DNA from 3 places in the Chryseomicrobium imtechense genome. Region 3 is predicted to be linked to each of the others. Evidence: predicted binding sites of a transcription regulator. Region 3 holds the regulator's gene; each other region holds the start of a gene.

Region 1 (9,926 bases), on a different contig from region 3:
GCCAAGAGCAAGAACTGGAACTGTTTGCGAACCCACGAAATGCAGCAGCGGGAAGCTTGCGTCAGCTTGACCCAAAAATTGCAGCGAGTCGCCAACTCTCTGTATTCATTTATGGGTTAGGAAACCCCGAAGAGTTAGGGATTCAATCACACTCTGAAGCACTTGATTACTTAAACAAACTGGGCTTCTCTATGAACCGTGAGACAAAAGTATGTGAAACAATTGAAGACGTTCAGGCGTTCATAGAAGAATGGACAGCAAAACGAAATGACTTGCCGTATGAAATCGACGGGATCGTCATCAAAGTCGACCGCTATGACCAACAAGAAGAACTAGGATTTACGGCGAAGAGCCCACGTTTTGCGACAGCCTATAAGTTTCCGGCTGAAGAAGTGGTCACGGAACTTTTGGATATTGAATGGACAGTCGGCCGAACGGGCGTTGTAACACCCACTGCTATTTTACAAGCTGTGCAAGTGGCAGGGACGACAGTTCGCCGAGCATCCCTTCATAACGTTGATTTGATTCAGCAAAAAGATGTCCGTATCGGAGATAAAGTGATTGTCTGCAAAGCGGGAGACATTATTCCAGAAGTAGTCGCAGTCCTTGAAAACGAACGAAAAGAATCCGCTGTGCCGTATGAAATGCCAACAAATTGTCCGGTGTGTGAGAGCGAATTAGTCCGCATCGAGGAGGAAGTGGCACTTCGTTGTGTGAACCCGGCCTGCCCTGCTCAAATCACAGAAGGCATTCGACACTTTGCTTCTCGCAATGCGATGAACATTGATGGCTTAGGGGAAAAAGTGGTCGAGCAACTGTTCCAAAACCAGTTGATTCACGACGTAGCGGACTTATATTCACTAACAGTAGAGCAACTAATTGAACTCGAACGCATGGGAACGAAATCTGCAGAGAATTTAGTGCGTGCAATTGCTGTGACAAAAGAAAATTCGCTTGAAAAAGTACTTTTCGGTCTTGGGATTCGTCATATTGGAGAAAAGGCAGCGCGTCTACTTGCTGAAGAATTTGGTGATATTGATCAACTGATGCTAGCAACACGCGAGCAATTGACTGCCGTTCATGAAATAGGGGATAAAATGGCGGACTCTTTGGTCACGTATTTTGAGCAACCTGAGTCTCAGCAACTAGTTACAAAATTAAAAGACGCAGGCCTGGTACTCCAGTATTTAGGTCGTAGAATTGACAAGGAAGCGCTAGCGGACAATCCTCTTTTCGGGAAGACCGTTGTCTTGACTGGAAAACTTGAGCAGATGGGCCGAAACGAGGCGAAAGAAAAGCTCCTTGAAAAAGGTGCAAAAGTTGCAGGCAGTGTCAGCAAAAAGACGGATCTTGTCATTGCTGGAGAAGATGCCGGTTCGAAGTTAGAGAAAGCCACGGAACTTGGGATTGAAGTTTGGACAGAGCAACAGATGATGGATGCCCTGGCAAACTAGGAAGGAAGAACAACACATGAAAAAACTACTTGGAGGACTGCTCGCGACAACGCTTGTACTTTCAGCATGTACGCCAAGCCAAGAAACTGAAGTCGTACAAGACCCAGCAGAATCGGAAGCACGGACGGTTGTACTTCCCTCTGTTCGTTTAGATGATAACTATTACTCTACGATCTTGCCGTACGCAGAGAGCAAAAGCCGTGGCTTGGTCGTGTCCAATATGGCTACAAAATATGACATCGTAGAAGTCGAAAAAGGACTCATGCGCTTGTCTCAAAATGAATTTCCGACTGACCGTTATTTCTTTCAAGAAGGCCAATACTTGGACCGTTCAACAATCAGTTCATGGTTAGCACGAAGCAATCAAACAGAGCAAGGGTTAAATCCAGATGACGAGGGGCTAGTAGGCCGTGAAAAGGCGGAGAAAGCACCTGTTTATTTGACACACATCGTAGAGCAGAACTATTTAGAACTTGATGAAAATACGATGAAGCTTGCAGGCATTTCCATTGGACTTGCTCTGAATTCCATCTACTACTACACCGAAGTGGATTATGGGCCAGTGTTTGAACAACAATTGACTGACGAGCAAATCACGGAAAATGGACGACGTATTGCGCAAGAAATTGTAAGTCGGATGCGCGCGATGCCGGGTCTCGAAAACATTCCGATTACAATCGGTCTGTTCAAACAAAATAGCCGGAACGCCATTGTTCCAGGTACGTATTTCAGTTACGGCGTTTCCTCAAGTGGGAATGAAATCGGAGACTGGACGTCACTCAATGAACGCTACGTAACGTTTCCTACTTCGGACTCTAGTGAACAGTTCCGAGATACAGATACGGCATTCCGTAATTTCAAACAAGATGTCGAGACGTACTTCCCGAATTACACGAGTGTCATTGGAACAGGGTTTTATAAAGATGATTTTCTACAAGAGTTGAAAATTGATATCCCGATTCAATTTTTCGGGAAAGCGGAAATCATCGGCTTCACACAATACATTTCAGGCCTGATCAATACGCATTTTGTGGCGGATCTTCCTGTTGAGATCAACATCACGTCAATAGAAGGCGAGCAGGCGCTAATCAAACGAGAAGCAAACCAGGAGACACCTTTCGTACATATCTACGAATAACGGTACTCTGTTCAAGTAAAGCGAAAAATGATATGATGGCTTGTATGATTGAATTTACTGGAGGTGTCCATAGTGGCAACAATCACAAAAGAAGAAGTGCGTCACGTCGCGCATTTGGCACGTTTGGCGATTACGGATGAGGAAGTTGAACACTTTACAGAACAACTGGCAAAGATTGTTCAATTTGCGGATAAATTAAATGAGTTGGATACGACGAATGTTGAACCTACAACACATGTCTTACCGCTTGAAAATGTACTTCGTGAGGATAAGTCAATTGCAGGGTTAGACCGTGAAGTCATGATGAAAAATGTGAAAGACCAAGAAGCAGGTCAAGTGAAAGTTCCTGCAATTATGGACTAGAGAGGCGGACTGAAATTGGCTTATTTTACACATACAGCAAAAGAGCTGCAACAAAAACTTGCAGCAAAAGAAGTTTCTGTTCGTCAAGTAACAGAACATGCTTTTGAACAAATTGAAGCAGTGGACGCAGAGGTTCAGGCGTTCCTTGTATTAAATAAAGAAAACGCACTGAAGCAAGCAGATGAACTGGAAACAACGCCGTTTGAAGAGCGTGGGCCACTGTTTGGTTTGCCTATCGGTGTGAAAGACAACATCGTGACTGAAGGAATCGAAACAACAGCTTCTAGTAAAATTCTAGAAGGTTTCAATCCAATCTACGATGCGACTGTAGTACGCAAACTTCGTGAAGCGGGTATGATCACCGTTGGGAAAATCAACATGGATGAATTCGCTATGGGTTCATCGAATGAAAACTCAGCATACAAGAAAACGAAAAACCCTTGGAATTTAGCACATGTTCCGGGTGGTTCATCGGGTGGTTCTGCAGCTGCAGTAGCAGCAGGCGAAGTACCATTTGCATTAGGATCTGATACAGGTGGTTCAATCCGTCAACCGGCAGCATTCTGTGGGGTTGTTGGAATGAAACCAACGTACGGTCGCGTGTCTCGTTTTGGATTGATTGCGTTTGCGTCTTCTTTAGACCAAATCGGACCCATCACACGTACTGTTGAAGACAATGCTCTACTTCTTGAAGCGATTTCTGGTGTGGACGAAATGGACTCAACATCTGCAAACGTTGAGGTTCCAAAATTCTCAGAAGCAATCGGCAAATCGATCAAAGGATTACGCATCGGCGTGCCTAAAGAATATATGGGCGAAGGTGTCAGTGAAGAAGTACGCGCATCTGTCTTAGAAGCCTTGAAAGTGCTAGAAGCGCAAGGAGCGGTTTGGGAAGAAGTATCACTTCCTCACTCTGAGTATGCGTTAGCGACTTACTATCTATTGTCTTCATCTGAAGCATCCTCAAACTTAGCGCGTTTTGACGGCATCCGTTACGGCTACCGTGCAGAAGAAGCGAAGAACTTGTTAGAGCTTTATAAAATGACGCGTGCACAAGGATTTGGTGATGAAGTGAAGCGTCGTATTATGTTAGGTACGTATTCACTAAGTGCCGGTTCGTATGATGCATACTACTTGAAAGCACAAAAAGTCCGCACATTGATTAAGCAAGACTTCGAAAACGTATTTGAAAACTACGACGTCATTGTAGGACCTACGACACCAACACCTGCGTTTAAAGTAGGCGAAAATGTCGACGATCCATTAACAATGTATGCAAATGATATTTTAACAATCCCTGTCAACCTTGCAGGCGTCCCTGGAATCTCGATTCCTTGTGGCTTTGCTACAGACGGGTTACCACTCGGTCTTCAAATCATCGGAAAGCATTTCGATGAAGCGACAATTTATCAAGTGGCATCTGCCTACGAGTCGGCAACTGAGTTTCACAAACAGACTCCGGCTTTATGGGAGGTAAAGGCATAATGAACTTTGAAACAATTATCGGACTTGAAGTCCACGTAGAATTGAAAACTGAATCGAAAATGTTTTCTCCTTCTCCAGCGCACTTTGGAGCAGAACCAAACACAAATACACACGTGATCGACCTTGGGTATCCAGGTGTTCTTCCAGTCGTTAACAAAACGGCTGTTGAATGGGGAATGCGTGCTGCAATGGCACTGAACATGGATATTGCACCTGTCACAAAATTTGATCGTAAAAACTACTTCTACCCAGACAATCCAAAAGCGTATCAAATCTCGCAATTTGATAAGCCAATTGGTGAAAACGGCTGGATTGAAATTGAAGTAGATGGCAAAACAAAGCGTATCGGGATCACTCGTCTTCACTTAGAAGAAGATGCTGGGAAACTGTCGCATACAGACAAAGGCTATTCGCTTGTTGACTTCAACCGCCAAGGAACGCCTCTTGTTGAAATCGTATCGGAACCAGACATTCGCACACCAGAAGAAGCATACGCCTATTTAGAGAAACTGAAATCAATCATTCAGTTCACTGGTGTTTCGGACTGTAAGATGGAAGAAGGATCTCTTCGTTGTGACGCGAACATCTCACTTCGTCCCTACGGGCAAGAAAAGTTTGGAACAAAAGCAGAACTGAAGAACTTGAACTCCTTTAGCTACGTGAAAAAAGGTCTTGAGCACGAGCAGATTCGCCAAGCGGAAGTGTTGAAAAATGGAGGGGAAATCCTTCAAGAGACGCGTCGTTATGATGAGTCTACTGGTAAGACGATTTTAATGCGTGTGAAAGAAGGCGCGGATGACTACCGCTACTTCCCAGAGCCAGATCTTGTGAAAATTGTGATTGACGATGCTTGGATGGACCGTGTTCGTTCCGAATTACCGGAACTTCCGGATGCTCGCCAAGCGCGTTATGTGAACGAACTTGGCTTGACAGAATACGATGCGCGCGTAATGACATTGACAAAGGAAATGTCCGATTTCTTTGAAGAAACGATTTCACTAGGAGCAGACACGAAACTATCAACGAACTGGTTGATGGGGGATGTATCAGCCTACTTGAATGCGGAGCAAAAAGAATTGAAAGACACGAAACTTACACCACAAGGTCTTGCAGGTATGGTGAAGTTGATCGAAGATGGAACAATCAGTTCAAAAATCGCCAAAAAAGTATTCAAAGAGATGGTGGAAAACGGTGGACCTGCAGATGAAATCGTCAAAGCAAAAGGCTTAGTACAGATTTCAGATGAAGGTGCACTGCGTGACATCGTGACTCAAACATTGGATGCAAATCCACAGTCGATTGAAGACTTCAAGAACGGGAAAGACCGTGCAATTGGGTTCTTAGTCGGTCAAATTATGAAAGCAACAAAAGGTCAAGCAAACCCGCCGATGGTCAACAAATTACTAAACGAAGAAATTCAAAAACGCTAACAAACTGGCTCGCCCTGACTTGGGGCGAGCCTTCTTTTGGGAATTCATGCTATGCTAGTGTCAAGGAGGGGTTTTTTGATGAAAACAGAACAACAGTATTTTGAAGAAGGCCGTCCACTTGCAGTCTATATGGACGAAATGACAACAAAAAAAGAGCAATCCTTTCACGTCTACGAAAGCTTCACAGTTCCTGCGGACGATGAGTTTATCACACGTTTGTCTGAATCCAATGTCCACATTTTAGGAATCACCGAGGACTGGTGCGGAGATGCGATGATGAACAATGCTATTTTGCGTAAAATTACTGAAGCAGCAGGAGTCGAGGTACGTGTCGTGCTACGTGATGCGGATACAGAATTAATTGATCGCTATCTCACAAATGGGGGCCGCTCGATTCCAAAATATCTTTTACTAGATGCACAAGGACAAGTGATCGCCACATGGGGGCCTCGTGCAGATTTAGTGCAAGAGTACGTGATGGGTGAAAAAGCAAAACTTCCAGAAGCCGGTAGCGAAGGCTTTGAAGAGGCGCAGCGTGCCATTTTTGAAGAATTGACTACACAATTAGAGACAAACAAAGACTTTCATTTGGCAACATATAGCAGCATCCGCGAAGCATGGTTCACAAAATTGCCTTCATAAGGAACCTGCTAAAGTATTATACTGTCTATAGCAGAGAGAGTTGTGAAGAAAGAAGGTTCTGTACATGCAACGTGCACGAATTATATATAATCCAACTTCCGGGCGAGAATTGTTTAAGCGTCACTTACCGGAAGTTTTAGAAGCAATGGAACTAGCAGGCTACGAAACATCGTGTCACGCGACAACAGGTGCTGGTGATGCAACAGAAGCTGCAAAGCGAGCTGTTGAAAACGGCTTTGATTTGATTGTGGCAGCAGGGGGCGATGGTACACTAAACGAAGTCGTAGCAGGCGTCAGTCTATTTGATGAGCGTCCGAAACTTGGTTTGATTCCAATGGGAACAACCAATGACTTTGCACGTGCCTTGCACATTCCGCGTGACATTCAACAAGCTGTAAAGATTATTACAGATGGTAAGTATGTACCGGTAGACGTAGGGCACGTGAACGATACATTTTTTATCAATATTGCTGGTGGGGGACGCATCACGGAACTTACATATGAAGTCCCAAGTCGTTTAAAGACGGTGCTTGGCCAACTTGCGTATTATTTAAAGGGAATTGAGATGTTACCGTCTATTCGCGCAACGAAACTACGCATCGAATTTGATGATGAAGTATTTGAAGAAGAAGCCATGATGTTCTTAATTGGCTTGACGAATTCAGTCGGTGGCTTCGAGAAGCTTGCTCCAGACGCTATTATCAACGATGGTCAATTTACTCTGCTCATCTTGAAAAAAGTGAACATGGCAGAGTTTATTCGACTTGCCACGCTTGCAATTCGTGGGGAGCATTTGAATGATCCACACGTCATTTACCGCAAAGCTTCAAAGATTCGTGTCCTGTCGGAAGAGACTGTCTCCTTAAATCTCGACGGAGAATACGGTGGAACATTGCCTGCAGTTTTTGAGAACTGGGCACGCCATATTGAAATCATGGCACCAGTAGATTTATTACCGGAGCAAGATCTCGTTGAAAGAGACTAATAACTAAACTAGCTACTCTAGCTTTTTAGAGTGGCTAGTTTTTTTGTTTCCATTCTCCTCTGTTGTTCTCAATTTTCGAACTTTTCACAACCCGTCATAACCTTGTAACAACTTGCCTGAAAACAAGTTCGGCTGATTAGATTAAACCCCTTCAACTAGGGTAGAATAAAGGCATGAAGCTCGTTGAATGACCGTTAGCCAATACTCTATATGAGGTGAACGAAATGGGAAATGAAGAAGCTGTATTTTTTAGTCGGCTACTTACAGAAATGACACTCTCGTTCCATATTATCTACGCCACAATCGGTGTAGGGGTGCCACTGATGATCATGCTGGCACAATACGTGGGAATCAAGAAAAACGACGAACACTATATTTTACTTGCCCGTCGCTGGGCACGAGGGTTCGTAATCACAGTAGCTGTCGGAGTTGTAACGGGGACCGCCATCGGACTCCAGTTGTCACTACTTTGGCCAAACTTTATGGAGCTTGCCGGCCAAGTGATTGCCCTGCCACTGTTTTTAGAAGCATTTGCTTTCTTCTTTGAAGCAATTTTCTTAGGAATCTATTTGTATACGTGGGACCGTTTTGAAAACCAAAAGAAACACCTATTGTTACTTGTTCCAGTTGCGTTTGGTGCCGCGATGTCTGCAGTATTCATCACAATGGTGAACGCTTTTATGAACGCACCACAAGGTTTTGACATGGTCGACGGTGAACTGGTCAACATCAGTCCACTCCTTGCAATGTTTAATCCGGCCATGCCGACGAAAGTGGCGCACGTTGTCTCGACCGCCTTGATGACGAGCGCTTTCGTACTAGCATCAATCGGGGCTTTCCGATTGTTAAAAGGCTCGAACCATATTTATCATAAAAAAGCTGTGTACTTAATGGTCAAAGTTGGACTTGTGTTCTCCATAGCCACTGCAATCATTGGAGACTTCTCAGGTAAATACCTTGCTGAGTACCAGCCGGAAAAATTAGCGGCTGCTGAATGGCATTTTGAAACATCTGAAGCTGCGCCACTTATTCTTTACGGTATTTTAGACGGAGAAGAAGTGAAATATGCGATTAAGATTCCATTCGCATTAAGTATTCTTGCACACAATGATCCCAATGCAGAAGTGATTGGACTAGATCAATTCCCAGAGGATGAGATACCACCGCTCTATATCCACTACTTCTTTAACATCATGATTACAATCGGAATGTTCATGGTGATGTTATCAGCCTTTTATGTTGTCGCGAAATGGCGTAAATGGAAATTTGCGAACTCGCGCTTTATTCTCTGGTTGATCGTGGCAGGTGGACCACTTTCCATGATTGCGATTCAAGCAGGTTGGTGGATGACCGAAGTCGGCCGACAACCGTGGATTTTGTATCAAATCATGACTGTTGAACAAGGTGCAACATCCAGTGGAAGTGTGGATATCATGGTCGTCGCATTTGCAATCTTGTACTTGATTTTAGGAATTGGTTCTGTCGTCGTCTTGCGCAGAATGTTCCGTAACAATCCAGTTGAAAAAGAGCTAGACAAACTAGATCAAGAGCGATTGGAAGGTGATACGAAATGACATTAGAAATCATAGGGATCACGGTCCTTTGGTTCTTCCTATTTGGATATGTCATCGTTGGGTCTATCGACTTTGGCGCGGGGTTCTTCAACGCCTATAGTTTGCTGACCAATCGCCAACATATTTTAACGAATATTATTCAAAGGTATTTGTCGCCCGTTTGGGAAGTTACGAACGTATTCCTCGTATTTTTCTTCGTAGGAATCATCGGGTTCTTCCCGAAGACCGCCTTTTATTACGGAACAACACTTCTTGTTCCAGCGAGTATTGCTATCATCTTGCTCGCGATACGGGGATCGTACTATGCGTTTGAGACATACGGTTCACGCGGGCACAAAGGCTACTCGTTTATGTACGGGGCAGCGGGGATTTTAATCCCTGCGTCGCTTTCCGTTGTATTAACGATTTCTGAAGGTGGATTCATCGATATGGTGGATGGCCAACCGGTACTTGATTATAGCCGCCTGTTCTTGAGTCCGTTAACATGGAGTATCGTTGTATTAGCCATTGCCGCCACACTTTATATTTCGGCTGTGTTTTTAACATGGTACGCAAGTAAAGCAGAGGACGCTGGTGCTACGAAGTTACTACGTAAATACGCATTGATCTGGGCATTGCCGACGATGATTACAGCAACAGGAATCATTGTAGAACTTCGTGCACATAACCCAGAGCATTACGCGAATATCTTGGATGTCTGGTGGGCGTTCTTGATTTCAGGTTTGATGTTCTTCGGAACGGTGTATCTATTGTGGACAAAACGAAATTACGGATGGGCTTTCTTGTTGCTCGTCGGGCAATTCTTTATCGCCTTTTTCGCATACGGCTGGTCGCACAGACCGTACTTGTTGTATC
Region 2 (9,926 bases), on a different contig from region 3:
CATGAGCTCTCCCGCAAGCAGTTAAACCAATTGTTCGAGCCGATAGAACTTCAGTACACAGAAGAAATCGCACCACTGACAACTTTGACAGGTGGTGTAGCGAGGGGAGAAATCGTTGGAGGCAACCTATCTTTACTAGTAAACTCGCTCGGAACATCGTATGAAATTGATACAAAAGGAAAGCTATTGTTGGTAGAAGATGTCGATGAAGAGCCGTACCGTGTAGACGGGTTACTCAATCAACTGCGCCAAGCAGGGAAGCTAAAGGACGCAGCAGGCATTGTGGTCGGTGACTTCGCACGTGCAGAGCCAGTGAAGCGAAAAGTCTCACTGACACTTGATGAGGTATTACGGCACTACTTAGGCAACTTAGAGAAACCAGTCGTCAGTGGCTTCAAGATTGGACATTGTGAACCACATTTTGCGATTCCGCTCGGTGTTGATGCAGTGCTTGATGCGGACGCAAAAACATTGACGCTTCAAGCTGGAGTGGAATAAGAAAAGGGAGGAAGAGAGATGGGCGTTCAAACAAAATGGGTGTGTGCGGTGTCCGTGGCAACAGTCTGGACCTCACCGCAGTCTCCGCGCGAAATCGATCAGTTCGGCTTCGACCAACCAGTAAAAATGACAAAATGGCTTGAGAAGTTGGACTTTGAAGAACTCTTAGACCTGTGTGATAGCAATCGTGTGCAAACGCAGCTTTTGTATGGCGAGCCTGTGCAAGTCGACGCCATCGAAGGCAACTGGGCAAAGGTGATATGCGAGTGGCAACCATCAAAGAAAGATGAACGCGGGTATCCGGGCTGGGTTCCACTTCATCAATTAGCAGAGGTGGAGGAACCAGCTTCGAATGGAGTTGCTCGTATAGCTGTAAACAAGGCGCAGCTGTGGACACTAGAGAAACAACCGTTCCTTGTCGTACCATTCAATACATTTCTCCCTGTTCGTCATACGGAGGAGGAATTCTCGACAGTTTTTACGCCTCATGGGGACATGCTTGTCCGGAACAAGGATATAGAAGTAGCAAATTCACGTGATAGCTTCCCAAAACGAGAGGGAAGTGAAGTGGTAAAAGAAGCAAGCCAGTTCCTAGACCTCCCATACTTTTGGGGCGGGATGTCGAGTTACGGTTATGATTGCTCCGGGTTTAGTTTTACTATGCTGCGTGCTTGCGGCTATACAATTCCACGAGATGCAAGTGACCAAGCAGTTTCTGGTATAGAAATAAACAAGGAAGATGAGAACGACTGGCTTCCGGGAGATTTGTTGTTTTTTGCAAATGACGAAGGGAAAGGCAATGTGCGCCACGTCGGCATCTATTCTGGCAACGGACAGATGATTCATTCGCCTTCAACCGGTCAGTCGATTGAATATTGTACGTTAGAAGGAACGAAGTTTGTAAAAGAACTATGCGCGGTGAGGCGATTTGCACATGTGCGAGAAGGGGTGACGTCGTGACGAACGAAGCATTGTTAACAGTAGAAAATCTAAAGCGTCATTTTGACGTCGGTAGTAAACAAACATTAAAAGCAGTAGATGGCATTTCGTTTGAAATCCAGCGCGGTGAAACGTTTGGGCTTGTTGGAGAGTCTGGCTGCGGGAAGTCAACAGCAGGACGCACGATCTTAGGGCTCTACAATAAGACGGAAGGGGAAGTTTCGTACGAAGGACAATCCGTGCATGGTATGTCCGAGAATGAGCGGCAAAAATTCTTACGGAAGATGCAGATGATTTTCCAGGATCCCTACGCGTCTTTGAATCCGCGTTCGACGGTGTTTGAAATCATCGCTGAACCGATGCAGATCCACGGTTTGTACAAGACGAAAAAAGAAGTCCAAGAACGTGTCCACACACTTCTTGAAGATGTTGGACTCAGTCGTGATCACGCGAACCGCTATCCACACGAATTCTCCGGTGGTCAACGCCAAAGAATCGGGATTGCACGTGCACTCGCTCTCGACCCAGAGTTCATCATTGCAGACGAACCGATTTCCGCACTCGATGTATCGGTGCAAGCGCAAGTCGTGAAGTTGCTGCAGAAGTTGCAAAAAGAAAAAGGGCTCACGTATTTGTTCATCGCGCATGACTTATCGATGGTCAAATACATCTCCGACCGCATCGGCGTGATGTATCTCGGGCATATGGTCGAACTCACGACAAGTGACCAATTGTACGAAGAGCCACTACACCCTTATACACAAGCGTTGTTGTCCGCAATTCCGATTCCAGATCCGGACGTAGAGGAAGCTCGCCAGCGCATCTTGCTACAAGGAGAGCTACCAAGTCCAATCAATCCACCATCTGGCTGTGTGTTCCGCACACGTTGTCCGTACGCGATGGATCTGTGTGCTGCGGAGAAACCTGCTTGGAAAGAGCAGAAGCCCGGCCATTTTGTGGCGTGTCATTTGTATAACTAAACAGAAAGAAGCCACCAGAGGTTTGATGGCTTTTGTTTGGTTATGGAGTGAATAGATTGTTAATGATTGCAGTCAGTTTCCATTCATCGCTAGCATCTTCTTGCTCAAATACTAAGTTGAGGCTCCGGTAGTCGAGATTGCTATATTGGGCGGTTCCCGCGTGATAGAACTCGATGATTTTAGCTTCTGGATAGACACTCATTAAATAGTTCGACGGGTCGAGTTCTTCGTTTGGTGTATCGACGAAGACTTCATCTGCCTCAAAGAAGCGCTCGATTTGAAGATGTTCTTCAAAGTAACCCGCAGGCGTCAAACGAATCTCCGTATTGGCTTCTTCGTAGCCCCAAAGATACGTTTCGGAGTCGGATAACAGACCTGCGATTTCACTTTGCTGGAAGCTGACCGTGGAGTCTGAGACAGAAAGGTAAGGCGAGAACTGAATTCCTTTTTGTGAGTGAACGTTGTTTGCGAGTGCTTCCATATCGCGGTCGTGAAGAGCTTGCAGGATTTCATTGGCTTGTTGTTCAAGTGCAGCAGAATCAAACGGTGCTTCTTCTGGTTGTTCTTCAGGTGCAGTTCCTGGAACGAGGTCACCCGGTTGTTCAGCAGGAAGGGGTGGTTCTTCTACTGCTGTGTTTGATGGTGTGTTGAACAGATTAATCGAAAGAATCGTCAGGATGAAAAGAGCAGCGACTGCAATGAGTCCCGTTCGTGCTTTAGACCAATTCGTGCGGCTTCGCTTTGGTTCGGCGATGGGTTCTTCAAGTGCTTTCATGATGTTTTGGTGAAGGCGGTGTTGCGTTTCTTCTGACATGCGGTGCGTCGGGAATGCGTTCAGTTCGTTGTCAGGTGTGAGGCGATTATCGTTCATACAATTCCCTCCAATTGGGTTCGGATCGTAAGGCTTTAATGGCTCGGTGGAAATTTGTGCGAACCGCGGTCTCTTTGCAGCCTAGGATAGTGGCCGTTTCGCTGACTGAAAGTCCTTGGATTCCACGGAGTAGCAACACGTCTCGAAATTTCTTTTTTTGTTGGTTGATGAGATGGTAGAGTGCCAGTTTGTCTTCGCTATCAAGTACCTGTTGTTCGGGTGAGTCACTCGTCGGCGTAGTGAGAGTGGCGTCTTGCCACGGAAGTGCGGTCAAGCTGACTTTGGTTTGTCGTTTTCTTGCGTGATCGATTGCGATATTGCGTGCGATGCTCATCAGCCAAGTCTTAGGGCTCGATTGGTTCTGGAAACTGCCTAGGCCTCTTCCGGCTTTGATGAATACGTCTTGCACTAAATCTTCAACGTCTCGCGTGCCTGTATAGTAGACAAGGAAGTTGTAGATATCTTGGCTGTAGAGATAGAACCAGTCGGAGATGGTTTGTTGGTCGCTGTTCATGTAGCTTTGATCCTCCTTTGCGTGCAGGTACTAATTAGACGGATTGTTTTTCTCAGTGTGTCAAAACGAAAGAGAATATTTTTCGAGATGATTGAAACAAAAGTGGAGTTGATTGATATACTCATAGTACCAATAGTTAGGTTTTGAGAGTGAAGGGAATAAGAGGAGGTTTTCATGACAATCATCTATATAACTGGTTTATCTGGAGTCGGCACAACAAGTGCTCTGGATGAATTAAAGCGCAGAGGTTACAGAACAATTGACACAGATTATGGAGACTACGTTGAGGAAATAATTACAGAAACAGAAAAAGCTCATTTTTTAAACGAGGATAAAATGAAGAAGCTACTTGAAAGTACTGGGGAGGAGCATCTCTTTATCTCCGGATGCTGCGACAATCAAGGACAGTTCTATAAAGACTTTGATGTTGTAGTCTTGTTGAAAGCAGATCTCTCTACAATGTTTGAGAGAATTGAAGCACGGACTACAAATCAATACGGAAAAACACCAGAACAGAGACAAGAAATCCTTGAAAACCACAGTGCAGTTCTGCCGTTATTAGAGAAGAGTTCAGATGTCATCTTAGACACTACAAACTTATCTATTCCGGAAGTAGTAAATCAGTTAGAAGCTTTGCTATGAAAGTATACCAGTATACGCATATACCAGTATACGCATATACCGGTATACACCTGCCCAAAAGATAAAATCTACACTAAACCAAAACCAGCTGACCCCAAACAGGATTCAGCTGGTTTTTGTATAATATTATTTTTTACAATACAACTCCACAAAATGCGCAGGGTTGAGCTTTTCGCCTGTGATACGCTCGATTTTTTCGTTCCAGTCGTACAGGGCCGCTGGTTTGAAGAAATCATTCAGGAGCATGTCACCCGCTTCTTTTGTAAAGAATTCCGGTGAGATTTCTGTCTCGATATGGCGCTGAAGCTGTGCCGCCATTAATTCACCTAACAAGTAGTTCTGGTAGTAGACCGGTGCTAGTGTGAAGTGGATTTTCGCTGCCCAGTCTGGATTCGATGTATCTTCTGGTGGCGTGACAAGTTGCACGTCACTCACAATTTTCCACCATAATGCATTCAAATCTTGGTCAGGGTTTTCATAGAGTTCCTTCTCAAAGAACACAAACGTGATAATCCAACGCACCATGATCAACATTTGAAGCTGTTGGTATTCCGCAAGTTCTCCTTCAAGGCCGTCAATCGTCTTTTCATCAAGTCTTAAGAAACGTTTTAACCAGCGTGGATCTTTCCCCATCTTGCCAAACAACATCGCAATCGCTTCTGTCGTGAGTGTATGGCTGTTCGTGCGTAACATGAACGGAAGGTCGCTATCGACATATTTGAAATACGCTGCATGCCCAAACTCATGCAAGTTCGTTTCCATCCAGTACGCATCCTCTGTCAGATTGCACAATACGCGCGTATCGCCAGCGCGGTCGACGTCCATACAAAACGCTGTCGGATTCTTTTTCGCACGCGGGAACAAATCGCTCTTTGCATACAAATCATCAATCTGGATTCCCATAGAATTGAACGTCTCTGTCGTCAGTCGTAGAATATCTTTTCCTTTATAGAACGAATCGAGATTCGTCGCGTCAGAAGCAGGCGCTTCTTGGAAGAACGGGTCCACATAGTGCCACGGGCGAATCTCTTCCGGTGTGATGCCGAACTTTTTCGCTAGACGTGCATCCAGATCTGACTTCATCTTACGGTAGGCAGTATCCGATTGGTCGATCAGGTCATTGAAGATAGAAAAGATCTCCTCGCGGTCCAGTTCCTGCAATTCAAAACTCATCTGATGATGGTTGTCGTAGCCAAGTAATCGAGCCGCTTCATTGCGCTTTTTCACAAGCTCAAGTAAACCTTTTTCTACAACGCCGCCAACTTCTTTACTCGCAAGCCACACTTTCTTACGCAGTTCTAGATCTGTACTTGTCAAAAGTACTTCGCGGATATCGTTTGCAGAATACACTTTGCCGTCCACTTCTGGTGAATAAGTATTAAACAAGTAGTTCAGTTCTGAACCACGCTTCGCAAGGTCCGCAATGACTTCTTCCGGAAGCTGATTGCTCTTCATATTATTCACCAGTAACTGCAATTGACGACGTTCTTCTGGGCTTCCACTGTCGGTTTCAAGGAACTTGAGCGCCTCTTCATATTTCTCTTTTGATGAAAACAACAGACTAAACTTCGTGTCTTCTTCTCCAGATTTCTCCGCCCATTCCGCTTCTCCTGTCGTCTGCGCCATCCATCCTGCTTCCGAAGAACGAATATACAAGTCTTTCATTTGGTCATTGAATTCATTTAAAAATGTCTCGCGTGTACTCAAATCGTCGCAACCTTTCTCGTTTGAATTTACTTCCTCTATCTAACTATTCGACTTCCGTTATAAAATTCCTTCAAGAAGTACACAAAATCGCCTATAGCCAACTGAAAGAACATGGTATAAAGTGGTAGTATATATACTACTATTGGAGGTGGAAGGACATGTTTGTTGAACAGGAATCGATTTCAGAAGACTTGAAGGAACTGTTGAAATTACCACATGTGGTGAAGAGTTTCAGTAAAGACAGCTATTTGTTCCAAGAAGGCGATAAAATTCAGCATTTGTTCTTCCTCACAAAAGGCAAAGTGCAACTGAACAAAGTCAGCTCGGACGGTCGAGAACTCACGCTGCGCATCTGCGGAGCAGGACAGTTGCTTGGTGAGGTGTATCTGTATTCCCCTGAGGCATTCTATATGCTGGATGCGAAGGTGAAAGAGGATGCCGAATGTTACTTGTTTCCGGTGCATGAGCTCGAAGCGGAGCTCCAAAAGAATGCGCGACTCGCTGCGGCATTTATGAAATGGATGTGCTTGAATCAGCAGAAGACGCAGACCCGCTTCCGGGACTTGTTGTTGAACGGGAAAAAGGGAGCACTTTACTCGACGTTGATCCGGCTGTCGAACAGTTACGGCGTTCAGAAGTCAGAAGGTGTGTTGATTGATGTACAGCTGACCAACCAAGACCTCGCGAATTTTTGTGGGATGGCGCGCGAAGTGACGAACCGGATGTTGTCGGAACTGAAGAAGCAGCAAGTGGTGTCGACGTGTGATGGGAAACTACTGATCCGAGACCTTGCGTATTTAAAAACTGAAATCCAATGCGAGAACTGCCCGTTGTCGCTGTGTCGAGTTGATTAACTAAAGAGATGCTAGATGACCACCTCCGAATTGCGGAGGTGGTTTTTGTGTTTTGAGGCGATTTAGTTTCCATAATATGACTTCGGTAGAAGAAATCCTCGTTAGTGCAGAATAAATCGGCGATTCGGTAGAAGAAATCGAGTTTCGGTAGAAGAAATCCGCCATTCAGCCGATGAACGCCCGCTCACCCAAAACTTCCATCCTCTCCATCAGACAAAGTTTGACAAAAGTATGAAGTAATTTCACATTTTGCATAGATTAATGTCACAGATGTGATTTATGTCACAGTTGCCGCCTAGGGATTGCTTTACGCTTAAGTCATAAACGAAGTAGGAGAGGTGAGTGTCGTGGCAAAGAAAAAACAACACGAAGAAGAGAACCTAAAAGGCACATTGATCAGCGTATTTTTTGTCGGCTTTGTTATCGTGGCGATGTGGGTCGCCGTTTATCTAATGTACTTGTCGCTCTAGACAGAAAGGAGAACGAACATGCATCTGCATAAGTATGAAAAAATCTGGTTAGTTTTTGGAATCACGTGTTTAGCAGTATTTTTAACAGTCGTGGGAGTCAGCGCATTTACAGATAACCACCACACCCCAGCTGGAGGAATCGAGCACATCGATCCGGAAAAAGTAAGAGAAACAGCACCGTTTGATAATCCAGGTGTGACGCAACTGGATGACGACACGTATCAAGTGTCCATCATTGCTATGGCATTCGGATACGAAGGGCCAGAACTGAAAGTCCCTGTTGGGAAAGAAATCGTCTTCAAAGTAACAAGCACAGACGTGGTGCACAGTTTCACGATCGATGACACGAAAGTCAACATGATGGTTGTACCTGGCCAAGTGACGACGAAATCGTACACGTTCGATAAGCCAGGGAAGTATTTAATCATCTGTAACGAATACTGTGGAGCTGGCCACCATTTCATGTTCACAGAAATTGAGGTGACAGAATAATGATCGCATCAGGAGAACGCAAACTGGCCCTTTGGAACGTCGGGGTCGCGTACGCTGCCTTTTTAATTGGAACACTTGCAGGTTTACTACAGGTCTTTATTCGAAACGATAAGCTCCAACTTCCGGCATGGCTGGATTATTATCAAATTTTGACCGCACATGGAGTTTTACTCGCACTTATCTTTACGACATTTTTCATCTTTGCTTTCTTTATCACCGGCATGAGCAAGAGTCTTGGCGCATTCGGACCGAAAGTGTTGCTGTGGAACTGGATCGGTTTCCTGACAATGCTTGCTGGGACAGTGTTAGCAACCGTCATGATCATTAGCGGAAAAGCATCTGTTCTTTATACATTCTACGCACCAATGATGGCGAGTCCTTGGTATTACATCGGGTTGGCACTCTTTATTGTTGGGTCGCTCGTGATGGGCTTTGCACTTGTGGGTCATTATATTCGCTGGCGCAAGGAACATAAAGGTGAGTTAAGTCCTTTGTTTGCCTTCATGACCGTTTCTACAGTCATCTTATGGGCAATTGCGTGTCTAGGTGTTGTCGCGACGGTGTTGTTCCAATACATCCCGTGGGCATTCGGCTGGGTTGATACAATCAACGTTGAACTGAGCCGTACATTGTTCTGGTATTTTGGTCACCCGCTTGTGTACTTCTGGTTACTTCCAGCATATATGGCATGGTATGTGGTAGTTCCAAAGATTTTAGGCGTACCGGTATTTAGTGATTCACTTGCTCGTTTATCATTTGTGTTGTTCATCTTGTTCTCGATTCCAGTCGGTTTCCACCACCAGCTGATGGAGCCAGGAATCGAAAACTTCTGGAAGTTCTTCCAAGTCGTTTTGACATTCATGGTCATCATCCCGTCATTGATGACGGCGTTCTCGATGTTCGCGAATTTTGAGCGAGCAGGCCGCAAGAATGGCGGGAAAGGGTTGTTCGGCTGGTTTACAAAACTGCCTTGGAACGACCTACGTTTCACCTCTTTGTTTATCGCGATGGCGTTCTTCATTCCTGGAGGCGCGGGCGGAATTATCAATGCAAGTTTCCAATTGAATGAAATCGTCCACAATACGCTTTGGGTTGTCGGTCACTTCCACATCACAGTCGGAACTCCGGTTGCGATGACATTCATGGGTATCACGTTCTGGATGATTCCATATTTAACAGGGCGAAAGTTCACGAAGACGATGGAAAAACTCGGTTTCATCCAGATTGGGTTATGGGCAGTCGGGATGTTATTGATGAGTACAGCGCAACACGTGCTAGGGCTTCTCGGAGCACCGCGTCGTACGGCGTATAGTGGCTACAATGATCACCCGGCAGCACTTGAGTGGTTTGAGGGGATTATATCCAATCACGTGACGATGGCGATTGGCGGAAGTATTTTGTTCTTGTCCGCGATGCTGCTTCTCTACATCGTGATCATGAGTGCGTTCTTGTCACCAAAAGCTGTGGAAGTGGATGAGTTTGTGGAGTTCCCATTAGCAGAAAGTGATAAAGCGGCGACTCCAAAATTCTTAGAAAACTGGCTTCTGTGGATCGGCATTGCATTTGCGTTGATCATTATTGCGTACGCGATTCCAATTTTCCAGATGATCCAGCATGCACCACCAGGTTCCAAAGGCTTTATTACATGGTAAGGAGTGGAGAACAATGGTTTTAGGATTAATTGGTTTGTTCGTGGTGATTGTTTTGTCGACGGGAATTTTGGTTGAGGTTATGACAGAAGAAGAGTAAAAATAGAGCCAGTTGAGTCCCTTGTTTAGGACTTAACTGGCTTTTGTTTTGTTAGAGAATCGCCTCAGCAATGATTTTGTCGAGCTTGCGGACGTCTACTTTTTTATTGAGGTTTAGTTTGAAACGACCAGCTCTTGTCCAAAGTTCGAGCTCTGAGTTGATATCAAATGTGCCGCCGTTTTCAGACGAATACATCACGATGGATTTGAA
Region 3 (9,926 bases):
GCTTGAAGGAGACCTAGGTGCTGGGAAGACGACATGGACAAAATACTTTGCAAAAGCGCTCGGTGTGGAAGGGACCGTCAACAGTCCAACGTTCACAATCATTAAAGAGTACGAGGGGAGAGTCCCTTTTTATCATATGGACGTATACCGTTTGGCAGACAGTGAAGAAGACCTTGGGTGGGAAGATTACTTCCGCCAAGACGCAGTCGCTGTTGTGGAGTGGGCACAGTATATCGAGTACGCTTTGCCGGATGAACGAATCGATATGACCATTCGATTTGCATCCACAGGCGAACGCGTCTGTGAAATGACGGGTACAACTCCCCGAATGAACCAATTGATTAAGGAGATGGCACATGATCTGGCTGGGAATTGATACATCGAATACACCACTGAGTGTGGCACTCGTTGAAGACGGGCAACTTTTGATTGAACATACGGATAGTTTTAAAACGACCCATTCGGTAGCTGCAATGCCGACTATCGAACGTATTATGAAAGAAGCAGGCATAACACCGGACCAGCTGTCAGCGATTGCTGTAGCGAAAGGACCTGGATCTTATACGGGCATTCGTATCGGAATGACCTTAGCGAAGACACTAGGTTGGTCACTCAACATTCCTGTCTATCCAGTGTCGAGTCTCGCGGTCCTTGCAACGCCTGGGAAGTGGTTTGACGGATTGACTGTTAGTGTGATGGATGCGAGACGCCAACACGTTTTTGCTGGTGTCTATGACAAACAAACTGTACTTACAGAAGCGCACCGCTCATTTGCAGACCTACTTGAATTTTTACACCAACAGGAACGGCCTGTTTTGTGGTGCGGACAAGATGCCAAGCTGTTTGAAGAAGCAATTTTGGCTTCCGGTCTGGTGTCGTATTTTGCAGGTGTTGGAGAGCAGCTACCACGTGCGTCTGAATTGATCAGTCTTGCACAAAAACTAGAACCAGCTACTTCCATCCACGAGCTCACACCGGACTATTTGCGGTTAACAGAAGCTGAAGTGAATTGGATGAAAGCCAATGACTGAGTTCATTACGTTTCGACGGATGACACTAGACGATGTGGATGCCGTTTGGGAACTAGAAAAAGAAGCATTCCCGACGCCTTGGTCACGAGAAGCGTTCGTCAATGAAATGCTCGCAAATCGTTTTGCTTATTATATTGTCGGAGAAAATCAGGCGTCTGAAGTGATTGCATTTTGTGGAATGTGGCTTGTGACAGATGAATGTCATATCACGAATGTAGCGGTGACGACTCGTGCTAGAGGGAACGGTTTTGGAGAAGCCTTGATGCGAGAAGCGATTCGCGTCACGCGCGAAAACGGTGGACGCGTTATGACACTCGAAGTGCGTGTCTCGAATGATACGGCGCAAAACCTCTACCGGAAGCTAGGTTTCCAAGAAGGCGGTATACGAAAAAATTATTATACGGATACGCATGAAGATGCGCTCGTAATGTGGGTGGAATTTACATGACATATATATTAGGAATTGAAACAAGTTGTGATGAGACTGCAGCTTCTATTGTAAAAGATGGAACAGTGATTGTCTCAAATGTGGTTGCTTCCCAAATTGAGAGCCATAAGCGTTTCGGAGGGGTCGTACCCGAAGTGGCGTCTCGCCATCACGTAGAGCAAATCACACTTGTCATAGAAGAAGCTCTGACGCAAGCAGCCATTGAGCCAAAAGAGTTAGACGCCGTCGCTGTGACAGAAGGTCCCGGACTTGTGGGTGCGCTTCTCATTGGTATCCAAGCTGCAAAAGCCTTTGCATTTGCACATCAGCTACCACTCATTGGCGTTCATCACATTGCTGGACATATTTATGCGAACGCACTAGAGAATCCAATGGAGTTTCCAATGCTCGCACTGGTCATCTCTGGAGGGCATACAGAACTGATCGTCATGCAAGAAGATGGTCACTTTGAAAAAATCGGAGAGACACGTGATGATGCAGCAGGCGAAGCGTATGATAAAGTAGCCCGCGTACTATCACTTCCATATCCAGGTGGGCCTCATATCGACCGTCTTGCATCTGAGAGTGACGGAGCAGTCGATTTCCCCCGAGTCTGGTTGGAAGAAGGTTCGTATGATTTCAGTTTCAGTGGTTTGAAGTCTGCCGTCATCAACTACCAACATAATTTGCAACAAAAAGGCCAAGAGATCAACCCATCACATGTCGCTGCAGGCTTTCAGCAAAGTGTAGTAGAAGTTGTCGTTGAGAAGACGCGCCGAGCAGCGAAAGAGTATGGCGTGAAGCAAGTGATTGCAGCAGGAGGGGTTGCTGCGAACAAAGGGCTGCGTACGGCGTTGGAAACAACTTTCGCAGAAGCGGATGTGCCGTTTTATGTACCTAGCCTTCCGTTGTGCACGGATAATGCAGCAATGATAGCAGCAGCGGGATATTCTAAATTTATAGCAGGTGCTCGAAGCGATTATGCAATGAATGGGCGACCTGGCATGCCACTTTCGAGCTGGAATGGACTGTAGAGAAATTCTCTACGGTCTTTTTTATTACAAAGATTACAGTCTTTTATCAAATGTGACATCATTCGTCAAGAGGGAACATCTGTACTTATGCACAATTTGTGGGTAACTTGTGCATAACTATGGATAACACAATATATAGTGGGTGTATTTTGTGTACGAAACTGCAAAACCACAAAAAACACCTGTGGATAATGTGTATAAGTCTGTTGATAGTTTATTTAAAGCCATTTTCAATGTGTGCAAATCTGTGGAAAAAAACTTTCTTAAATTGCCTCTTGACCAATATGTAGATGCTTCTTGTCGAATAAAAAAGAACCAGCACGAATGCTGGTCCTGTTACAACGTTTCAAGCTCTTCTTGCAACTCAAGCCACTCCATTGACAGGGTGTCATGCTCGCCTTGTATGACTTCAAGTTCTGCATTGAGCGATGCTACTTGTTCGTGGTCACCGAATACTTCCGGTTTGCATAGCTCCTCTTCAATCACTGCTTTCTTTTGTTCGAGAACGGCTAGTTGATCTTCGAGCTCTGTTACACGACGCGTGATTTGACGTTCGCGTTTTTTCGCAGACTTATCAATCTGTGTTGTCGTGACAACGGGAGTAGGAGAAGAGTGGTTTGCTTCTATCTGAGCTAGCTGTTTAAGTTCGAGTTCTTCTTCTTTCTTTTCTAGATAATAATCGTAATCACCTAAATAGACATGACTGCCTGTAGGTGAGAGCTCCACAACTTTTGTGGCAATACGGTTGATAAAGTACCGGTCATGGGAAACAAACAATAGTGTTCCCGGAAAATCGAGCAGGGCATTCTCTAGGACTTCTTTGCTATCAAGATCCAAGTGGTTCGTTGGCTCATCCAACACAAGTGTATTCGCTTTTAACAGCATTAATTTTGCTAGAGCAAGTCGTCCTTTTTCTCCTCCAGATAAAGAAGTGACAGGTTTCAGCACATCGTCACCTGAAAACAAGAAGCGACCAAGAGCGTTCCGCACGTCTTTTTCATTTAACATCGGCCACTCGTCCCACAGCTCTTGCAAGACAGACTTGGATGATTTTATATCTGCTTGATCTTGATCGTAGTAGCCAAATTGTACATTGGTTCCGTAATGAACCGTACCTTCAAAAGCAGGTACTTTTTTCATCACTGTCTTCAGCAACGTCGATTTGCCGATTCCGTTCGGACCAATCAGCGCGATGCGGTCTTTCTTATAGATAGGAAACGTAATGCCAGATGCGACTTGTTTAGATTCGTAGCCAATAGCAAGATTGTCGATACGAAGTACATCATTGCCACTTTCACGTTCGATGGAGAAGCCAAAAGATGCAGACTTTTCATCGCCAGCGGGAGAGTCCATCCAATCGGTCTTTTCCAATACTTTACGTCGTGACTGGGCCATCTTCGTTGTAGAAGCACGTGCCAAGTTGCGACTGATGAAATCTTCAAGTTTCGCTTTTTCTTCTTGTTGGCGTTCAAAGGTCTTCACATCTTTTTCATAATCCAGCGCCTTTTGTTCAAGGTACGCAGAATAGTTTCCGACATAACGGGTCATTTTCCGGCGTGAGATCTCGTACACGAGATTCGTCACTTGATCTAAAAAGTAGCGGTCATGGGAGACGATGACAATAGAGCCCGGGTAGTTCTTCAAATAATTTTCTAAAAAGCCGAGCGTTTCAATATCCAAGTGGTTGGTTGGCTCGTCTAAAAGCAGCAAGTCCGGCTGAATGAGCAGTTGTTTTGCGAGCGCTAAACGGGTCCGTTGTCCACCGGAGAGGGACTGCACAGGCTTGTCATAGTCTTCTGGGTAGAACTGAAGTCCGTGTAAAATGGACCGTGTGTCACTTTCATAGCGGAAGCCGCCTGCGTCTTTAAAGTCTTGTTGTAGTCGGTCATAGTCTTGCGTCACTTTTGCATAAAGTTCCGGATTGTTGTAAACGTCCGGGTCGGCCATTTGGTGCTCAAGTTCTCGCAGTGTAGCCTCTTGTTTTTTGATGGGTTCGAACACAGTCATCATCTCAGCCCAAATGGATAGGGGACTGTCGAGACCAGAGTGTTGCTCCAAATAGCCAAATGTCTTGTTTTTTGGCATGACGATTTCTCCGGAGTCGTAACTCATCTCACCTGCAATAATTTTCAAAAGCGTTGATTTTCCTGCACCATTGCGGCCGACTAGTGCGACACGCTCACGTTCTTTGACTTCTAATTTACAATTGATCAAAACCTCTTCGCCTGCGAAAGATTTTGTTATATTTTGTACTTGTAGTACGATCATGCGACCACCTCTATTCTCTTCTATAAGTGTACTGGATAGTACGCCACTCGGCAATGTGCCTGCTTTACAGGAAACTCAGCTAGGTGTAAGATAAAGCTGATTTACAGGAGGCGAACAGAGTGACAGCTGACAAACAAAAAATACCTCAGGCAACGACAAAGCGTTTGCCATTATATTATCGATTTTTGCAAAACTTTCATAAAGCCGGACAGACCCGCGTATCGTCTCAAGAACTGAGCGATGCGATGAATATCGATTCTGCAACGATCCGTCGGGACTTCTCGCACTTCGGGGCACTTGGAAAGAAAGGCTATGGCTATGATGTCGAGCATCTCTTGCAGTTTTTCCGGCAAACACTCGATCAAGATGAGGCCACAAATGTTGCTTTGATTGGTGTGGGAAACTTAGGGAGAGCATTTTTAAATTACAATTTCCACAAGAACCACAACACACGGATTGTCGTCGCCTTTGATACACACGCGCCACTTGAAGGAAAGACGAAGTCAGGAATTCCTGTTTTTCATCCCGATGTATTAGAAGACAAGATTCATGAATTCGGAATCGAGTTATGTATTTTAACAGTTCCGAGTCGAACAGCACAACAGACAGCAGAACGGCTTGAAGCGACAGGGATTAAGGGAATTCTGAACTTTACACCTGTCCGTTTGAACGTCAGTCCTTCGATTCGTGTACAGACGATTGATTTATCTGTTGAATTGCAGACGCTGATTTATATGATTCGTAATCACAGTTGACGTTAAACTGTCACATCTGGGGTCTGTGTAGAAATAGCAAATTGCTAGTAAATGATGTAAGATGAAGGCATACTACTTAAGGAGGTGCCCGCAATGGGAGCAGGTCCAATTAGCTTAATTGTTATTGGTATCGTTGCACTTCTTTTGTTCGGGCCGAAAAAATTACCAGAGCTTGGACGCGCTATGGGTTCAACTTTGCGTGAATTTAAGACGGCTACAAAAGGCTTAGCAGATGACGACGATGATGATGTGAAAAAAGTAGATCCACCGAAATCTGACGTGAAGTAAGTTAAGTTAGGATGTTCATTCATGAATAATAATGAATTTACAGTGGTGGAACATTTAGATGAGCTCCGAAAACGGTTGTTTGTTATGGTCTTCTTCCTAACGATTGCTGTGATTGGTAGCTTTTTTTTAGCGAAACCATTGATAAACTATTTACAAAATGCGGAACCCGCTCAAAATATTACGTTAAATGCTTTACAGGTCGTTGATCCATTTTTGATTTACCTGAAAGTAGTGTTGTTTCTAGCCTTTACGTTTACGTCTCCGATTATATCGTACCAACTATGGGCATTTGTAAGTCCAGGACTGCAAGAGCAGGAGCGACGTGCCACACTGAGCTATATCCCGTTCGCTTTTCTATTGTTTCTTGGCGGGGTATCGTTCTCGTATTTCTTGTTGTTCCCTTACCTCATGACCTTTATGACGGGACTTGCAACAGAACTTGGAATTACACAGATTATCAGTATCAACGATTACTTTAATTTCATTTTCCAGATTACGATTCCGTTTGGGATAATCTTTCAACTACCCATAGTGTTGTTATTTTTGACGCGTCTTGGACTTGTGAATCCACAGATGCTCGTAAAAGCGCGGAAGATGGCATACTTTGTGCTCTTCATTATTGCCGCGTTTATCACACCACCGGATTTGATTTCGCACTTGTTCACGTCGGTACCGCTGTTCATATTATATGAAATCAGTATTGCGGTTTCCCGTGTCGGGTACCGGAAGTATTTGGCGGCTGAGGCAAAACGAAAGCTTGAAGAACAGCAACTTCATCAGACGAAGTAAAAGACCATCCGCGGATGGTCTTTTTTTATGTCAGGAATTGAATGAAGAACTGGATGAATAATTGGCCTTGGCGTTCTGCAAAGCGTTCTAAGTCTTCTCTAAAGAATTGAACGAGGACAACAAATCCGTTCAACAGCATGTGTGCAATGATGGATGCTGCAATGCGTTTTGTTTTGTAGTAAATAAACGCGAATATAAAACCAGAGACCGAATACAGTAGAATGTGGCTCAGTTCAAAGTGAATGATCCCGAACATCACGGAACTGATGAGTGCTGCAATAAAGAAATTGGTCTTTGGAAGCAGCATGCCGAATAAGATACGACGGAACAAGATTTCTTCTAAAATTGGTGCGAAAATTGCAATCGCAAAAATGACGACAGGCACCGAGCGTGCGATTTCGATGAACAGTGCTGTATTTTCAGAACCTGGTTCAATTCCAATCAATTGCTCAATCCAAGCAGCACCTGCTTGTCCAAACAGCACCATGAAGAATCCTGCGATACCCCAGCCAAGTACGCCAAAGTTCGAGGCGGGTTTCGGGCCAAGTGGTTTTAGAAATGTTTTATCTTTTCGAATGAAATAGAAGAAGATAATTACTGCTGCGAGCATGCTAGAAAAGATCCACCAGCCGACTGCTTGCATCCTAGGGTCTTCTACACCCATGCTTTCAAAGAGAAAGAGGAGCGGGATTGGGCCGACTGCACCTGCGAGTTGCATGATGACGTAGGTAATCAGCAAAGAGAATGCTATTTTTTGATGTGACATGTATAGGTAAGTCCTTTCTGAGCTGTGGTTCTTCTATTGTAACGCATGAAAAAAATTTAGCCAAAAATTCACCTTCTGACTTGCAATCGTTCCTGTCGTTTATTATTATAAGAATTGTGTTAGCACTCTGTGAGTGAGAGTGCTAATAAATCATTTACCATTTATCAGGGAGGTCGTTTCATTTGTTAAAACCACTAGGTGATCGTATTGTTATCGAATTAGTCGAGGCAGAAGAAAAAACAGCTTCAGGTATTGTACTTCCAGATTCTGCGAAGGAAAAGCCACAAGAAGGTAAAGTACTTGCTGTCGGTACGGGTCGCACCCTTGATAACGGCACACGTGCTGAATTAGATGTGCAGGTTGGGGATCGCGTCTTGTATTCAAAATACGCAGGAACAGAAGTAAAGTACGACGGTAAAGAACTACTTATTCTTCGTGAAGCTGATATTTTAGCGGTTATCCAATAACAAGGAGGAACATCAATTATGGCAAAAGAAATTAAATTTAGTGAAGATGCACGCAGCGCAATGCTTCGTGGCGTAGATAAATTAGCAGATGCAGTAAAAGTGACGCTTGGTCCAAAAGGGCGCAACGTCGTATTAGAAAAGAAATTCGGTTCACCACTGATTACAAATGATGGTGTGACAATTGCAAAAGACATCGAGCTTGAAGATGCGTTTGAAAACATGGGTGCTAAGCTTGTAGCTGAAGTAGCTTCGAAAACAAATGATATCGCAGGGGACGGTACGACAACTGCAACAGTCCTAGCACAAGCGATGATTCGTGAAGGTTTGAAAAACGTAACAGCTGGCGCTAACCCAGTCGGTATCCGTAAAGGAATCGATAAAGCAGTCGCAGCAGCTATTACAGAATTAAAAGCAATCTCAAAAGAAATCGAAGGCAAAGAGTCGATTGCACAAGTAGCTTCTATTTCTTCTGGCGACAATGAAGTCGGTGAATTGATTGCAGAAGCGATGGAGCGCGTTGGGAACGATGGCGTCATTACAATCGAAGAATCAAAAGGATTCACGACTGAGCTAGACGTCGTAGAAGGTATGCAGTTTGACCGCGGATATGCGTCTCCTTACATGGTGACGGATTCTGATAAGATGGAAGCGGTCCTTGAAAATCCATATATCTTAGTAACGGATAAAAAGATTGCAAGCATTCAAGAAATCCTACCAGTGCTTGAGCAAGTCGTACAACAATCAAAACCACTTCTATTGATCTCTGAAGACGTTGAAGGCGAAGCACTAGCCACTCTAGTTGTGAACAAATTACGTGGAACATTCAATGCAGTAGCAGTTAAAGCTCCTGGATTCGGTGACCGTCGTAAAGCGATGCTTGAAGACATCGCAACTCTAACAGGTGCTGAAGTGATTACAGAAGATCTAGGTCTTGAGTTGAAATCAGCGAACATCACGCAACTTGGTCGTGCTGCGAAAGTCGTTGTAACGAAAGAAAACACGACAATCGTTGAAGGTGCTGGAGACTCTGACCGCATTGCAGGTCGCGTCAACCAAATCCGTGCACAATTAGAAGAAACAACTTCTGAGTTCGACAAAGAGAAGCTTCAAGAGCGTCTAGCGAAACTTGCTGGCGGTGTTGCAGTAATCAAAGTCGGAGCAGCTACTGAAACAGAATTAAAAGAGCGTAAACTTCGCATTGAAGATGCTTTGAATGCTACGCGTGCAGCTGTTGAAGAAGGAATCGTATCCGGTGGAGGTACAGCTTTAGTTAACGTCTACAACAAAGTAGCAGAAACTTTAGATACAGTAGAAGGCGACGTAGCAACTGGAGTGCGCATCGTGTTACGTGCTCTAGAAGAGCCAGTGCGTCAAATCGCTACAAACGCAGGTCTTGAAGGTTCTATCGTTGTAGACCGCTTGAAGCGTGAAGAAATCGGTATCGGTTTCAACGCAGCAACAGGTGAATGGGTGAACATGATGGATGCAGGTATTGTGGACCCAACGAAAGTCACGCGTTCAGCTTTACAAAATGCAGCTTCAGTTGCTTCATTGTTCTTAACAACAGAAGCAGTCGTTGCAGATATTCCTGAGCCAGCTGGTGGCGGTATGCCAGATATGGGCGGCATGGGTGGAATGGGCGGCATGATGTAAAAAGAACTCCCGAACTCTGATATAACAGGGTTTCGGGAGTTTTCTTTTTGTTTTGGGCAACAATCCGGCAACAATGGATTTCAAAAAAAATTTCTATTGTAGTTTTTCGGTCATTTTCGATAAGTGGCTGCTGAATTGTTCGGAGGCTTTAATAAGGTGAAGTCGTGCGCCATAGATTTCATTAAAGAGCAATTATCCGATTTTGACGGGAGTGGCTTAGGATTCGGAGCACCATTCAGAAAAACTTCGAGTTTCGGGTTCCGTATTCATCCAATCACCAAAAAGGCTTCTTATCACGCGGGCGATGATTACGGTGCGCCGATGGGTACACTCATCCCTGCACAGGCTGCAGGACAGGTCGTTCAGGCGGCTTATCACAGTCTGCGAGGGAATTATGTTCGTATTAAATCGGGAGCTATGGAACGGATTTATCAACACAATGCGCGAA

The links. The regulator Rex, encoded in region 3, represses fermentation and respiration genes when NADH is low (regulators of the CRP and FNR family bind a similar motif). The targets are predictions, from matches to a motif close to TTGTGAAATATTTCACAA.
Region 1: AB5N96_RS09860 (cytochrome ubiquinol oxidase subunit I) is a predicted target of Rex. The motif match lies at 7,570-7,587, and genes of this name have one in related genera.
Region 2: AB5N96_RS04595 (cytochrome C oxidase subunit II) is a predicted target of Rex. The motif match lies at 7,276-7,293, and genes of this name have one in related genera.

What each region holds. Positions count from the first base shown of each region.
Region 1 covers NZ_JBGOBM010000009.1:70,509-80,434, reverse strand. The annotation lists gene ligA (NAD-dependent DNA ligase LigA) at 1-1,454, shown strand, start outside; gene AB5N96_RS09890 (CamS family sex pheromone protein) at 1,471-2,592, shown strand; gene gatC (Asp-tRNA(Asn)/Glu-tRNA(Gln) amidotransferase subunit GatC) at 2,665-2,955, shown strand; gene gatA (Asp-tRNA(Asn)/Glu-tRNA(Gln) amidotransferase subunit GatA) at 2,971-4,440, shown strand; gene gatB (Asp-tRNA(Asn)/Glu-tRNA(Gln) amidotransferase subunit GatB) at 4,440-5,870, shown strand; gene AB5N96_RS09870 (thioredoxin family protein) at 5,949-6,512, shown strand; gene AB5N96_RS09865 (diacylglycerol kinase) at 6,577-7,497, shown strand; gene AB5N96_RS09860 (cytochrome ubiquinol oxidase subunit I) at 7,722-9,071, shown strand; gene AB5N96_RS09855 (cytochrome d ubiquinol oxidase subunit II) at 9,068-9,926, shown strand, end outside.
Region 2 covers NZ_JBGOBM010000003.1:264,366-274,291, reverse strand. The annotation lists gene AB5N96_RS04635 (S66 peptidase family protein) at 1-498, shown strand, start outside; gene AB5N96_RS04630 (C40 family peptidase) at 517-1,458, shown strand; gene AB5N96_RS04625 (ABC transporter ATP-binding protein) at 1,455-2,417, shown strand; gene AB5N96_RS04620 (hypothetical protein) at 2,458-3,288, opposite strand; gene AB5N96_RS04615 (RNA polymerase sigma factor) at 3,278-3,802, opposite strand; gene AB5N96_RS04610 (AAA family ATPase) at 3,977-4,444, shown strand; gene AB5N96_RS04605 (M2 family metallopeptidase) at 4,571-6,151, opposite strand; gene AB5N96_RS04600 (Crp/Fnr family transcriptional regulator) at 6,310-7,005, shown strand; gene AB5N96_RS04595 (cytochrome C oxidase subunit II) at 7,353-7,475, shown strand; gene AB5N96_RS04590 (cytochrome c oxidase subunit II) at 7,494-7,967, shown strand; gene AB5N96_RS04585 (b(o/a)3-type cytochrome-c oxidase subunit 1) at 7,967-9,619, shown strand; gene AB5N96_RS04580 (PH domain-containing protein) at 9,768-9,926, opposite strand, start outside.
Region 3 covers NZ_JBGOBM010000014.1:6,297-16,222, forward strand. The annotation lists gene tsaE (tRNA (adenosine(37)-N6)-threonylcarbamoyltransferase complex ATPase subunit type 1 TsaE) at 1-376, shown strand, start outside; gene tsaB (tRNA (adenosine(37)-N6)-threonylcarbamoyltransferase complex dimerization subunit type 1 TsaB) at 357-1,031, shown strand; gene rimI (ribosomal protein S18-alanine N-acetyltransferase) at 1,024-1,479, shown strand; gene tsaD (tRNA (adenosine(37)-N6)-threonylcarbamoyltransferase complex transferase subunit TsaD) at 1,476-2,492, shown strand; gene AB5N96_RS11625 (ABC-F family ATP-binding cassette domain-containing protein) at 2,829-4,760, opposite strand; gene AB5N96_RS11630 (redox-sensing transcriptional repressor Rex) at 4,880-5,515, shown strand; gene AB5N96_RS11635 (twin-arginine translocase TatA/TatE family subunit) at 5,609-5,803, shown strand; gene tatC (twin-arginine translocase subunit TatC) at 5,825-6,592, shown strand; gene AB5N96_RS11645 (CPBP family intramembrane glutamic endopeptidase) at 6,618-7,358, opposite strand; gene groES (co-chaperone GroES) at 7,541-7,825, shown strand; gene groL (chaperonin GroEL) at 7,844-9,478, shown strand; gene AB5N96_RS11660 (M23 family metallopeptidase) at 9,635-9,926, shown strand, end outside.